DNA from 2 places in the Desulfitobacterium sp. PCE1 genome. Region 2 is predicted to be linked to the other one. Evidence: riboswitches for the same ligand, from Rfam matches in the RefSeq annotation. Region 2 holds a riboswitch; the other holds the start of a gene.
What was found. A riboswitch is a leader RNA that binds a small molecule or an ion and turns the genes downstream of it on or off. The one in region 2 is predicted to bind lysine.
Positions count from the first base shown of each region.

Region 1: linked by a shared signal. The riboswitch ahead of lysA (diaminopimelate decarboxylase) and the one ahead of DESPCE1_RS0109045 (transporter substrate-binding domain-containing protein) in region 2 are both predicted to bind lysine.

Region 1 is NZ_KB913023.1:4,137,658-4,145,173, reverse strand. Features, by position in the region: gene DESPCE1_RS0120465 (sulfite exporter TauE/SafE family protein) at 90-899, shown strand; gene DESPCE1_RS0120460 (hypothetical protein) at 981-1,193, shown strand; lysine riboswitch at 1,272-1,446, shown strand; gene lysA (diaminopimelate decarboxylase) at 1,572-2,822, shown strand; gene DESPCE1_RS0120450 (hypothetical protein) at 2,936-3,574, opposite strand; partial or broken gene DESPCE1_RS0120440 (hypothetical protein) at 3,893-4,142, shown strand; gene gdhA (NADP-specific glutamate dehydrogenase) at 4,229-5,563, opposite strand; gene asnS (asparagine--tRNA ligase) at 5,821-7,212, shown strand; gene DESPCE1_RS0120425 (hypothetical protein) at 7,315-7,516, shown strand, end outside.
Region 2 is NZ_KB913023.1:1,813,478-1,820,993, forward strand. Features, by position in the region: gene DESPCE1_RS0109030 ((deoxy)nucleoside triphosphate pyrophosphohydrolase) at 194-592, shown strand; gene DESPCE1_RS0109035 (DMT family transporter) at 615-1,667, opposite strand; gene DESPCE1_RS0109040 (rubrerythrin family protein) at 1,858-2,352, opposite strand; lysine riboswitch at 2,549-2,731, shown strand; gene DESPCE1_RS0109045 (transporter substrate-binding domain-containing protein) at 2,860-3,708, shown strand; gene DESPCE1_RS0109050 (amino acid ABC transporter permease) at 3,847-4,608, shown strand; gene DESPCE1_RS0109055 (amino acid ABC transporter ATP-binding protein) at 4,629-5,372, shown strand; gene DESPCE1_RS0109060 (ABC transporter ATP-binding protein) at 5,423-7,258, opposite strand.

The DNA.
Region 1 (7,516 bases), 2.3 Mb from region 2:
TAACCAGGGAAAGATTGGTGCAAAAAAAGGGAAAAGTTATGAGACCGAGAATAATACTAGATTGAATCTGGATTAAAGAGGGTGTTTGTGTGGAGATGTTATCAGGGGAATTATGGCTTGTCATGAGCGGAATCACTTTCTTTGCTACGTTTATTCAAGTCTTAACGGGTTTTGGATTCGGACTTGTGGCGGTACCCCTTCTCTTATTTGTTTTACCCAGTCAACAAGCTCTTTTGGCGGGAATGATTTTATCCATGATGGGCTCCGCCCTGCAGGGATTTAAAATGCGGCAGTTAGCCCGCTGGGATTTAATCCTCCGACTCTTGCTCTTAAGTATTCCCGGATTGGTTATGGGTGTTGCTTTAAGTGGATATATGAATGAAGTGTATATCAAAGGGGTTGTAGGAATTATTCTCATTGGTTATGTTTTCTATCAGTGGTTACAACTCAAAGGCAGCGCCTCTGAGAAGAAAATCCCTGTAGCCACAGCCCCGGTGGAAGAGGAAGGAAGCATCAATGTATCTTCAAAGGGCTTCACCTTAGTGGCCTTTTCTTCAGGTCTGCTCAATGGCTTAGCGGCCATCCCCGGTCCACCCGTCGTCGCGTTGCTTATTAAGCATCTATCCAAAGACGCCTTCCAAGCTACTACGGTCAACTTTTTCTTTTTCCAATACGCCATGACCACCGCTTCCAAAATTCTTGTATTCCGGGAGAGCTTTACTCTTTCCTTTGGAATAGTGCTTGTCAGCATGATTTTGGCCGTTATTCTTGGCTATGTGGCCGGTCAGCCCCTTAGGAAAAAAATTAATGAAGCTCAATTTAAGAAGCTGGTCTATGGATTGCTTTTGGTCATCGGTCTGACATCCATTGCTGAGCCTCTGAAGGTATTGTTTCTTTAACATGTTTTGGGCGTTTTCGGGTACTCTAAAGACAGAACCAGCAAGCAATTGATTTTGTCAGGATAAAAGGAGGAATCCCGCATGGACGACCGGAAGAATACCGCTAAAGAGATGAAACGCCAATTATGGGAACCGGCAGGTGTGATCAGTCAGACTCAAGAGTCCGGATCAAATACAATGGATTATGGCGAGAAGCCCAAAGAAAGCACAAAGGGTGGCCAGCTTAACTTAGAGGTGGAGGATGTTTTTCACAATCGGGGGATCATGGAAATTCTGCAGAATGCGAAAGAATAAAGGCAGGGGCAATGTATACGGAAGCAATGTATTGACAAGGGTAACATCTTGTTCCATAATGTATAGATAATTCATAGAGTGAATGATAGAGGCGCAGTGCATTAAGAGTAATTATCCCGAGCGCGTCAGGCTATGACGGATAAGGAAAGGAATCACTGCCGAAGCAAAGGCCAAAGACAAAGGGTCTTAGCTGGTCTTCCATTGAAAAAATGCAAGACTGTCACCGGATTTTCGGTGGAGTGCTATCTCGTGAAGTTTTGGGGCTTAGACTATATTTTCGCCTTAGAGAAACGGTTACGGGGAGACTCGTAGCCTTTTTTTGCACTATCAGACTCTAACAATTTCTATCGATTGATAGTATTAGGAGAGGAGAAGAATATGGCAGCAAAAAATTTACCCTTTAATCAAGAGCAATTGCGGAAAATTATCGCGGACTATGGCACCCCTTTTCATATTTATGATGAGGTAGCCATTCGAAAAAATGCCCAAAGACTTCAGGCGGCATTTGCCTGGGCACCGGAGTTTAAGGAGTATTTTGCCGTCAAAGCTCTCCCCAATCCCCATATTCTGAAGATCCTTCGGGAAGAAGGCTTTGGAGCAGATTGCAGCTCTTTGGCTGAGCTGATTTTGGCAGAAAAGGCGGGAATCACAGAGGAGAACATTATACTGACCTCCAACAATACCCCTGCTGACGAATTTCAAAAAGCTAAGGATTTATGGGCGATCATCAATTTAGACGATATTACCCATATTGATTATCTGGAAAAGCATGCCGGCCTGCCGGAGGTGATCTCCTTCCGTTATAATCCCGGTTTCCTGCGGGAGGGAAATGCCATTATCGGCAGCCCTGAAGAATCCAAATATGGCTTAACTAAGGAACAATTATTCCAGGCTTACGAGATCGTTCGTGATAAAGGAGTGAAACGTTTCGGGCTTCATACTATGATTATCTCCAATGAGCTGAACCCTGATTTCTTCATTGAGACAGCAGAGATGATGTTTGAGCTGGCCATAGAGCTGAAAGAAAGGCTGGGAATCCGCCTGGAATTTGTGAATTTTGGCGGAGGAATCGGCATCCCCTACCGTCCGGAACAAGAGCCGGTCAATCTGGAGACTATCGGTGAAGGAGTCCGTAAAGTTTACGAAGAGAAGATCCTTCCCAACGGCTTGGATCCTTTGCGCATTTGCTTGGAATGCGGGCGCATGGTAACGGGACCTTTTGGCTATTTGGTGACCCAGGTTATTCATCGTAAGGATATTTATAAACACTATATCGGTGTCGACGCCAGCATGGCGGATCTGATGCGCCCGGGAATATACGGAGCCTACCACCATGTGACCGTCTTGGGTAAGGAAAACCTGCCTAAGGACCATATCTATGATGTGACCGGGAGCTTATGTGAGAATAACGATAAATTTGCCGTAGACCGGGAACTGCCCCGGATCGATATCGGGGATATCCTGGTGATTCATGACACCGGGGCTCATGGGCATGCTATGGGCTTCAACTACAATGGCAAGCTGCGTCATGCTGAGTTATTGCTGCAAGGGGACGGCAGTGTGAAGCTGATCCGCCGGGCGGAAACCCTAGAGGATTATTTCGCCACCTTGGATTTCAGTGAACTATAGTTCTTAAGAGAGAAGGCAGGTCCTTCTCTCGTTTAAAAAGACTAAAGACCGAGGCTGCATGTGCCCCGGTCTTTTTAACATATGAGAAGGTATAAGTGCGTAGCAAAGAGATCCTACTCCGCTTTTTGGATAGACAAATACTGAGAACCTTCCTCGGTAAAACGAATAGTATACACTTTAGTATAGAAAACCTCTGTATAATCGAAATCGTAATAATCTACGGTCAGCTTCAGGGTATCGTCACTCAGCTGTTCTTTGGAAACTAATTTCGGGAAACGGCCTCCACCAAATCCCCCCAGACCGCCGATGACAATTTCCTTGGTCTGCGGCTGGTAACCGTCGATTTGAGCGGGGTCGAAATGGTAGCCGTCAAAATAGCGGTTTAATACGTTTTCGATGTCGGCTATCGGCACATGGTATTTGTCATCGGTTTTATTATACCATTGTTCCTGAATGTTCTCCGAACCTTCTGACGGACTGGTTATGTAGCAAAAAAATATGTACAGGGTTTCCGTCGGAATATCTTTGGCCTGAGTGAACAGCAAATTATCGGCTAGGGCGAGGTCGATGCCGCTGCAGTATTCGTAAACCAGTTCTTCATCGGATAGTTTTAAAGCCTGTGCTAAGGGTTGGGCCATGGCCGGAGCGCTGGGGATATTGGCCTCGGATACGGGTAGATCTTCTTTGGCGCATCCTGACAAGAGACTGGCTGTAACCAGCATGATTAAGAAAAGATAGCTCACTTTTCTCATTCTTTTATCCCTCCAAAAGTTTAATGGGGTGAGGTCATCATTATGCCTATCCACTCAGTAGACGAAGTTGAGGGCATGCTGTTTATATCCATTATATTCCGATTGGTCAACAAATAGCAAAGAATAGAGCAGGTCATATGCCCATTTGTATCTGTCGGAAGGGTTCCTCCCTTTAAATTGCGAAATCCCCATAGGCTTCACTCTCCCTTGCCCGTCGGCATAGTGTGTCATGAGACACTATGACGAAAGGGCGGGCATTAGAGTGAATGATTGTGTGACCGAACGGACGCCGCCGCTTCCCCAACAAACACTACTCCCTTACCGACCCACAACCTCCCAACGGAAATTGATCCCAACGCCGCTGCCAAGTATGTGGAACGCTGCGATACCTGCTGCAAGACCATCAGCGCGACCTTTTTCGAGCTGACAACAGCCCTTACCAATTTGACTCATCTTGATGGGAAGCTAAAAGAGGAAAAAAGAAAAGAGGCCCAGAAGCTGCTTGAAACCATAGCAGAGACGATTAAGGAGGCCTCCTGCCAAAAAGCCCCTTAAAGTGATTCGTTGATTGCCGGCGGAAGGAAACACCCCCAGACGGGACAGTGTTTTTACCTCACTGTCCTATCTGGGGGTAGCATATCAATCCGTGAACGATTAAACCGTTCCCTGAGCCTTCATAGCTTCGGCTACCTTAAGGAAGCCGGCGATATTAGCCCCTGCCACCAAATTTCCTTCGAAACCAAATTCTTTAGCGGCTTTGCTGGCATTGTGGTAGATATTAACCATAATTGTTTTGAGCTTGGCATCCACTTCATCAAAGGTCCATGAATAGCGCATACTGTTTTGGGACATCTCCAGAGCGGATACAGCTACACCTCCGGCGTTGGCTGCTTTTCCCGGTCCGTAGATGATTTTGTTCTGGAGGAACACATCCACAGCTTCCGGAGTAGAAGGCATATTGGCTCCTTCGCCCACAGCATAGCATCCGTTTTGAACGAGAGCCTTGGCCGCTTCCCCGTCCAATTCGTTTTGAGTAGCACAGGGGAGAGCGATATCACAGGGAATCGTCCAGATGCCTGCACAGCCTTCATGGTATTCGGCAGTGGGATGAGTCATGACATAGTCTTTAAGACGTTTCCGTTCAACTTCTTTGAGCTGACGGACCGTATCCAGCTTAATACCCTCTTTATCATAAATATAGCCGCTGGAATCGCTCATGGCCACGACTTTAGCCCCCAATTGGGTTGCTTTTTGGGTAGCGTAGATGGCGACATTGCCCGAGCCGGAAATGATGACCGTCGCTCCGGCAAAGGATTTATCAATAGCTTTAAGAGCCTCGTCGATAAAATAGACCAATCCATATCCCGTTGCTTCGGTACGTGCTAAGCTGCCACCATAGGTCAGGCCTTTTCCGGTAAAAACGCTTTCATATTTGTTGGTAATCCGCTTATATTGACCGAACATATAGCCCACTTCCCGTGCGCCAACACCGATATCCCCCGCCGGGACGTCTGTATCGGCACCAAGGTAGCGATATAGTTCTGTAATGAAGCTTTGACAGAACCTCATGATTTCCCCTTCGGATTTTCCTTTAGGATCAAAATCACTGCCCCCTTTACCACCGCCAATCGGCAAGCCTGTCAGGGAGTTTTTAAAGATCTGCTCAAAACCTAGGAACTTTATGATACCCAAATACACTGAAGGATGGAAACGTATCCCCCCTTTATAAGGTCCAATAGCGCTGTTGTATTCCACGCGGAAACCACGATTCACTTGAACCTTGCCTTGATCGTCAACCCAGGGAACCCGGAATAGGATCTGCCGCTCAGGCTCGACGATTCGCTCGAGAATTCCTGCTTCCTTAAGATCGGGACGTTTGTCCAGAACGGGTTGGAGAGATTCCAATACCTCCCTCAATGCTTGGTGAAACTCAGTTTCACCGGGATTGCGCTTAATCGCTTGCTCCAGAACTTCTTGAACGTACGTCATGTCCAATTTTCCCCCTAAACGCCTTTGTTTAAGTTTTTCAGCTTCTGTCATGGTTAATGTAACAGAAGTAACGTTGAAATATTCTCTGTTATAGGTCAAATACCTTTTTGTTTTGTGAGTGTGTATTGTATTCATGAAGATAGAGGATTATTTAACAAAAATGTAGAATTAAATTGGGTATGAGGAAGACTATACTGGTCAAAGACAGATGAAAACTACAAGCAACAAGCTAGAATATGAAGGGAGATTGTCCAGTAATGGAAAACACCTTGATCAAGTCGATTTATCGTGATACTCAGGCATACCTTAATCAAGAGATTCAGATTTCCGGATGGGTTCGTACACTGAGAGTGTCTAAAGCCTTCGGTTTTATCGAAATCAACGATGGCACCTTTTTTAAGAGCATTCAGGTGGTTTTTGAAGAAAGTTTAAACAACTTCGAAGAGATTTCCAAGGTTGCCACAGGAAGCTCATTAATCATAAAAGGCCTGCTGGTAGAGTCTCCCGGAGCAAAACAACCCTTTGAGTTAAAGGCTCAGTCCATCGTGATAGAGGGATCCTGCAGCATGGATTATCCTCTGCAGAAAAAACGTCACTCCTTTGAATATCTGCGGACCATCGCTCACCTTAGACCCCGGACCAACACCTTTTCTGCCGTGTTCCGTGTTCGCTCCCTGGTGGCCTATGCCATTCATAAGTTCTTCCAGGATAAAGGCTTTGTCTATGTTCATACCCCTATTATTACCGGAAGTGATGCTGAAGGAGCCGGGGAGATGTTTCAAGTCACCACCTTGGATTTGGATGCTCTGCCCAGGACTGAAGAAGGACAGATTGACTTTGCCAAAGATTTCTTTGGCAAAGAAACCAACCTGACGGTAAGCGGCCAGCTCAATGCAGAAACGTATTGCATGGCTTTCCGCAATGTCTATACTTTTGGTCCCACCTTCCGCGCTGAGAATTCCAATACAGCCCGCCATGCTGCAGAATTCTGGATGATTGAACCGGAGATTGCTTTTGCAGATTTACAAGATGATATGGAACTTGCCGAAGAAATGATGAAATACTTGATCACCTATGTCTTGGAACATGCTCCGGAAGAAATGGCCTTCTTCAATGAATTCGTGGATAAAACCTTATTTAGCCGCTTAGAGAATATCGTCAATTCAGACTTTGGCCGACTTACCTATACGGAAGCCATTGAAATTCTTCAAAAAGAAAAGGATCGCTTTGAATTTCCCGTGGAATGGGGAACGGATCTCCAGACTGAGCACGAGCGCTTCCTAACGGAACAGATCTTTAAGAAGCCTGTGTTTGTTATCGATTATCCCAAGGATATCAAAGCTTTCTACATGCGTTTAAATGATGACGAAAAAACTGTGGCGGCGATGGATCTTCTCGTTCCCGGAGTGGGGGAAATCATCGGTGGAAGTCAGCGGGAAGAACGTTTAGATTATTTGGAGAAGAGAATGGATGAGATGGGGCTGCATAAGGAGGATTACGGCTGGTATTTGGATCTCCGTAAATACGGAGGCACTCGTCATGCAGGCTACGGATTAGGCTTTGAGCGGGTGATTATGTATTTAACCGGAATATCCAATATTCGCGATGTAGTAGCTTTCCCGCGCACCGTTAAAAATGCGGACTTTTAATATTTGCTGAAATATATTGAATGTTTAGGCGAAATCAGTTAAATTATATTATAAAGTAGAATTTGCTCTAACGATTAAAAAGCGCAACTGAAGTAGGAGGGAATGGGCTTGAAGCTCTTAGTAACAACCGCTGCCAAGAAGTTTATCCTGGACAACGGAATGACGGCTATAGCTAAAAATGTGGGATGGCCAACTGTAGAGCTAGGTGAACCTAAAGAAGAGGAACTAGGCGAATATCAGGCGATTGACTTGGGGGAAGATATTAAGCTCTATACCCATATTAGTATATTAAGCCTGGACGATT
Region 2 (7,516 bases):
CCGACCTAACCTAACCCCGCCTTTCATTCATCTGCAGGTACTACGACAACAGCATAGCCAACTTCCCGGAAAAGACTCGCAAGCGTAACCCAACTCCCCACAGCCAAACATGGCTAAACCCAAGCATCTGTTGTAAACTCAAGAGAGAACATCAATCATCTTCCCAATCTGCATATACAAGTGAGGTTAGACAATGAAAGATGTCACAGCTGCCATTATAGTTAAAGGTAAAAAAGTCCTGATTGCCCGAAGAGCTCCCGGTGAAAAGCATGCGGGAGGCTGGGAATTCCCCGGAGGGAAAGTGGAAACGGGGGAGACTCCCGAGGCCTGTTTAAGGCGTGAGCTTTCTGAAGAGTTTGGGATAGAAACAGAGGTGCAGGCGTATATCCAATCAAGCCTCTATGAATATCCTCAAGGATCAATCCGTTTATTAGCCTATCAAGTCAAGATCCTCCAAGGGGATATCCAGCTGCGGGTCCACGACCGATATGAATGGGTTAGTGTTAATCAGTTGCTGAATTATGAGCTGCTTCCGGCAGATGTGCCTATAGCACACTATTTACAGGAGTATTTAATTCGAACAATGATTTAAGAAAATCTCGGGCATCCTTATGCTAATGAATGTGCCCGTGATGTATATCCGGGGTGTGATGATGGCAATGAGCCAGTGGTTTGTGAGTATGGATGTGGCTGTGCTCACCATCAAAGGAATCCGGGTGAGGATGATTATGATGGTGATCTTTATGGGAATGGCGGTGCTCATGAGTGAGGGCAGGATGCTCATGAAGATGCTCATGATCTTCACTGGAGGCCAAATAGGCTCCTGCGATCATAACCCCTAAGGCGATGAGAAAAGAGGGAGTGGGTATTTCCCTGAAGATCCCAAAGGATAAACCAACTCCGATGAAAGGAGCCAGTGCATAATAAGCACTGGTTCTCGCTGCGCCTAATTCTCGTTGTGCCCGCACATAAAAGAAGATACTCAATCCATAAGCGACAAAACCCAGCAAAAGTGCACATAAGCTATACCCGATACTGCTGAACCCTTCTTTAAGGAGCAGTGCTAAAGCTAAAGCCCCCATACCCGAGCCTAAGCCCTTAATAATGACGATATCCATGGGGTCTTTTATGGAGAGCTTTCTCGTGCAATTGTTTTCAAATCCCCAGCAAATGCATGACAGCAAAACAAAGATTGATCCTAGGGAGAGTGTAAAGTTGCTGAGATCTTCCACAGAAAGAATAATGCTGGCCAAAGTAATTAAGGCGAGTGCGGCCCATAAGCGCTTGCCTATGGATTCTTTGAAGATAAGTAAGGCAATGAGAGAGGTTGCCACAATTTCAAAATTTCCTAAAAGAGAAGCATGAGCTGCTGAGCTTAAAGCTAAGCCCACCATTAAAAATACGGGAGCGGCAATATCCAAGACAATCATGGCCAAGACATAGGGGAAATCCTTTTGGGTGATTCGGGCTTCCTTAACTTCCGATCCCTGTGTACGGCTAAATAAGCGAACAGCACACATCCCCAGTCCCGCGCCCAGATAGAGGAGGGCAGCCATCATGGTAGGGGAGATTTCCGCCAGTAACAATTTAGAGACAGGAGAACTAATGCCAAAAAGCAAGGCGGCGAGGACGGCAAAGAAAATAGCTGAGGTCTTTTTTGGTTCCAATGAAACACAACTCCTTTAAGAGTAAACAGTTCAAGCCTTATTTTAATTATAGGTGGGGTGGTCAAGACTTTTCAAGTCCTGAAACATGGATAAGAAAAAAAGCACGGATCGCCCTTTAAGGGCGACCCGTGCTTACCGACAAGGTCGGACTCATAGACCTGCTGATCCATTAACCTTAGTATGCTTAACTTTAGTACTTAATGAATTTATCCCCGGGTACATTACAGATAAAACACTTTTCGGGGACGATTTTCTCGATGTTGCCACAGACAGGGCAGAGGTAATAGAAGACTTCTTCGGTTGCGTCTAAGTTCTCTAAAGCATCTTTATAGAGCTTGGCATGGACTTCTTCTGCTTTCATTGCAAAAGTAAAGGTGGTCACTGCTGCTTTATTGCCTTCTTCTTCAGCGACTTTAATAAAATCAGGGTACATGCTTTCGAACTCATAGGTTTCACCGGCGATTCCATCCTTCAGATTATCCACGGTGGAACCTACTTTACCAGCGAGCTCCAATTCCCTGAGGGCATGCAGGGTCTCAGCATCAGCCGCTGCCCGAAAGAGTTTGGCGGCGTTGAGGTTACCATCTTTTTCGGCCTTTTTTGCGTAAGCAAGGTACTTTCTATTGGCTTGGGATTCACCGGCAAAAGCATCCATAAGATGTTTTAATGTTCTTTGTTGGTTCATTTGTTAATCCTCCATTCCTTATATAACTAGAGAGTGATGGGTTCCTCTAGTATAAACTAGATTCTACAGTTTCATTAAATTTCCTCTAAAGAAATTACCGGATGATATACATACATAATACAAAACCGGTTCGGGTTGACAAGCTGTCTTATGTTATTGTAGACTGAAGATAAATTCATAGTGAACCTCACTTTTCAGGTGGGGTAGAGGTTGCGATATTTAACAGTCCTTTTTGGAGCACGAGCAGCGAGGAGAACAAGGAGAAGGAAATATCGCCGAAGCTTTTAATACGCTCAGTATTATGGGCTGGGTCTGCAGTGAACAACTGCAGAACTGTCTCAATAGACGTCCCGGTTTATTGAGTTGTGCTATCTCGGCGGGGGAAAAGAGGGGTTTAAGGGCAATAGGACTTTTGCGACCTGAGTACCAACTCAGGTCTCATTTATTTTTCACACTATTTAATATTTTATGAAAATCAGGTAATGAGAAGAAGGAGAGGGTTCAGCAATGAAGAGAAAATTATCATTAGTCATGGCAGGGGTGCTTGCGGCCATGCTGTTGGTCACGGGCTGCAGTTCAGGTAGTCAGGGAAATGCCCAAACACCGGCCGCGGGAAATGAAGGCAATACATTCAAAGTCGGCTTGGAGGCAGGTTATGCCCCCTTTAACTGGACTCAGATGGATGCTGCCAACGGCGGAGTCAAAATTGAGGGCGGCGCTGAATATGCCGGTGGTTACGATGTGGAAATCGCCAAAAAGATTGCTGAAGGTTTAGGAAAAGAACTGGTCATTGTTAAAACCGAATGGGATGGTCTTGTTCCTGCTTTAACTTCCGGGAAAATCGATGCGATTATCGCCGGGATGTCCCCGACTGAAAAACGGAAAGAAACTATTGATTTCTCCGATATTTATTACCAGTCCGATCTGGTTATGGTGGTAAAGAACGGCAGCAAGTATGAAAACGCTACCTCTCTGAAAGATTTTAATGGGGCTAAAATTACGGCTCAGTTAAACACCTTCCACTATGATGTCATTGAGCAGATCGAAGGGGTTGCCAAACAAACCGCTATGGATAACTTCCCGGCTATGCGGGTAGCTATACAATCAGGCATGATTGACGGCTATGTTTCCGAGCGTCCGGAAGGGGTCAGTGCCCAAGCGGCCAACAGTGATTTCAAAATGGTTGAATTCACCGATGGATTCCAAACATCCCCTGAAGATACAGCCATTGCTGTAGGAGTGAAAAAGGGCAGCGAACTTACAGCCAAAATCAATGAGATCCTAAAAGGAATTTCTGAACAAGAGCGCCTTCAAATCATGGATAAGGCAATTCAGAATCAACCTGCAGCTAACTAAGGCACTTTAAAGGACATTTTTATTCCGCTGCGAATAATGTTTCATAAAACCGGCTACATTTAATGCAGTCGGTTTTGTGATGTTTTCTGCGAATGCCCTGTTACTTATAAGGTTATTGATATATTTATAAGGAGGAGAATGATGAGCTTAGATTGGTTCATACGCATTGTATCCGAAAACTGGCCCATGTTCCTGCGTGGAGCGGGGTTCACCCTATTAATCTCTATCATTGGTACTATCATCGGCTCCCTCATCGGACTTATTATCGGTGTTATACGCACCGTCCCCATGCCGGAACGGGGGATGAAACGCATCTTTCTGAAAGTGGTCAATGCTCTTTTGGCAAGCTATATTGAGTTCTTCCGGGGAACCCCTATGATCGTTCAGGCTATGGTCATTTATTACGGATCGGCGTTAGCCTTTGATATCCATATGAACCGCATCTTTGCGGCTGTCTTTATTGTGTCTATTAATACCGGAGCCTATATGTCGGAGATCGTTCGCGGGGGAATTATATCCATTGATAAAGGACAATTTGAAGCGGCACATGCTATCGGTATGAATCATATCCAGACCATGACCAATGTGGTTTTGCCTCAGGTTATCCGTAATATTCTTCCGGCTACGGGGAATGAATTTGTAATCAATATTAAGGATACTTCCGTTCTCAATGTGATCTCCGTGACGGAATTGTATTTCCAAACCAAGTCCATTGCCGGGAACAACTTCCGCTACTTTGAATCTTTCGCTGTGGCCTGTATCATCTATTTCATTATGACCTTTACGATCACCCGTATTCTTCGTTATATCGAGAGAAGAATGGACGGACCGGAAAGCTATACTATGAATCAAATGCAGGTTCAAACGGCTGAGAGTATGCTGCGCAGAACCAAGACCTGATTGAGGAAGGAGGAAAAACCTTGGAAAAAATCATTGAAGTTCACCATTTAAGCAAATCCTTCGGCGCCAATGAAGTCTTGAAGGATATCGATTTTTCGGTGCGCAAGGGAGAAGTGGTCTGTATCATCGGTTCCTCCGGCTCAGGGAAGTCCACGCTTCTGCGCTGTATTAACCTTTTAGAAAAACCCAGCGGCGGCCAAATCATCTATAAAGGCGAAAACATTCTGGATGATCAGCACGATGTCTATCAATACCGCCAAAAACTGGGGATGGTCTTTCAGCAGTTCAACCTGTTTAATAACCATAATGTCCTGAACAATTGCCTGGTAGGGCAGATCAAATTATTGAAGCGTTCCAAGGCCGAGGCCGAGGAAGTAGCCATGAAATACCTGAATGTTGTGGGAATGGAGCAATACATTAATGCCAAACCCAAGCAATTGTCCGGAGGACAAAAACAGCGGGTAGCCATTGCCCGTGCTCTTTCCATGGAGCCGGATGTGATGCTGTTCGACGAGCCCACCTCCGCCTTGGATCCGGAGATGGTAGGGGAAGTTCTGAAAGTTATGAAGGAATTGGCCGAATCGGGGTTGACCATGTTGGTGGTTACCCATGAAATGGGCTTTGCCAAAGAGGTTTCCGATCGAGTCGTCTTTATGGATAAAGGGGTTATCGCTGAAGAAGGGCCGCCGGAGGAGATTTTTAATAATCCGAAGCAAGAGCGGACCCGGGAGTTCTTAAAACGGACGTTAACTCCCCAAGTTTAATATGTGATAAGACAATACCCTCAAGACTTCAAAAGCTTGAGGGTATTTTTTTAGCGTTGCTCCAGATCCTCCAGGATAATCTTAAACTGGGTCTCATAGAGCAGTTTATAGAGTCCCTCCTCCTCGACCAGATCCCAATGAGTCCCCCTTTGGACGATTTCGCCATTCTGTAAGACAATGATTTCATCCACGGCCATAATCGTGGAAAGCCGGTGTGCGATAATAACACTGGTTCTGCCTCTGATAATAGGTTCAATGGCTTCCTGAATGAGGGACTCGCTGATGGAGTCCAGGGAAGAGGTGGCTTCATCCATAATCAGGACTTTGGGATTCTTCAGAAGAACCCTGGCGATGGAGAGGCGTTGTTTCTCCCCGCCGGATAATTTCAATCCCCGGTTGCCTACTAAAGTGTCAAAGCCCTCAGGAAGAGTGCGGATAAAATCATAGATATTGGCTTCCTGACAGACTCTGATCAAGTCCGCTTCCTCGGCCTGTTCATTGGCATAGTGGAGGTTCTCACGAATGGTTCCGTTGAAGAGATAGGTGTCCTGGGAAACCATGCCAATATTCTGGCGCAGAAAGTTCAGGTCAAGGTTCCGAACATCCTGCCCATCCAGGAGAACTTTACCTTCGGTCACATCATATAAGCGAGGGATGAGGTTGACCAAGGTGGATTTTCCTGTTCCCGAGGGCCCCACAATAGCCACGGACTTTCCTTTTTCTATGGTTATATTAATATCCTTCAGGATGGGCTTTCCCTCATACTGAAAAGAAACATGGTCAAAGATGATTTTTCCTGCACACTCCTTGGGGACGATAGCCTGGGGGGAGTTTTTAATTTCAACGGGGATGTCAAAATACTCAAAGATTCTGGAGAAGAGGGCCAGGGAACGGATGATATCCACCTGAATGGTTAGAAGGACATTCACAGGAAGATACAGACGTCCCAGCAGTGCTACGACAACGGTAATATCCCCTACAGTCAGGTCTGAGCCCATTTTGATAATGAGGAAGCCACCGGCTAAGTAGATGATCATGGGTCCCATATTGGTGAAGGTATCAAAAATGACCCGGAACCATCTGCCCACGAGAATTTCCCGGATGCTTAAACGGGTGATCTCCCGATTGATTTTCTCAAATTTTGTGTACTCCTTATCCTCACGGGTAAATAATTTAACCAAGAGTTGACCACTGACACTTAAGGTTTCATTAAACAATTGGTTGGAGGCATCCGTTTGCTCCTGCTTGGCCATGGTGAGGGACCAGCGGCGATTTCCCACTTGATTGGTGGGGAGGATGAACAAAGGGACGATGATAATACTGATCAAAGCCAGGACCCAATTCTTTTGGAAGAGGGCGGCCAGGGTTGTAACGAGGATAATGGTATTGCTGACAATTCTGGTCAAGGTACCCACAATGACGCTTTGAACACCATTGATATCCGTGGTCATACGGGTAATGATATCTCCTTGATTATTATTTGTGAAGAAACGGTGGGACATCTGCTGCAAATGGCTATACATCTGATTTTTCATATCGTAGATAATATGTTGAGCGACCCAGGTAGTCAGGTAGTTTTCGAGGACATTAATTAAGTTAGAGATGATCAAGACGGTAAAAGAAAGGAGGATCAACTGGGCCAAGAGGGAAAAATCTTTACCGATCAACCCCTCGTCAATAATACGTCCGGATAATAAAGGAGGAAGGAGTCCAAGGAGGGATGAGGTAATGATAGCGAAGAACACTAAGGCAAGCCTTGGCCAGTAAGGCAGAAGATAGCTCAAAATTCGTTTGAGAAAAGCTTTAGTCAGTTTAGGCCTATTGAGTTTTTCTTCTTCAGTCAGCGGGGAGTGAGCGCTTCGCCCCGGGGGTCTGCCATACCGCATGAGAATCTCCTCTAATGACATTTTAATATCATTATAATTATAGGGTATTATTTGGCTGATGTCACTTTGACTTAAAAGGGAATATTATGGAGCAGTGGGGGGAAACAGGTTGAATATTAATGGAAGATGGTATAATATTGACAATATGGCGTTTCCATGGGGGAGTAGTTAGCATAGCCGTGGCTATGTGGCAAGTCAACATAATGACCACTCGGTCTGGCTTGTCTTAAAAAACAAGACTCATGAGTAGTTCTTAAA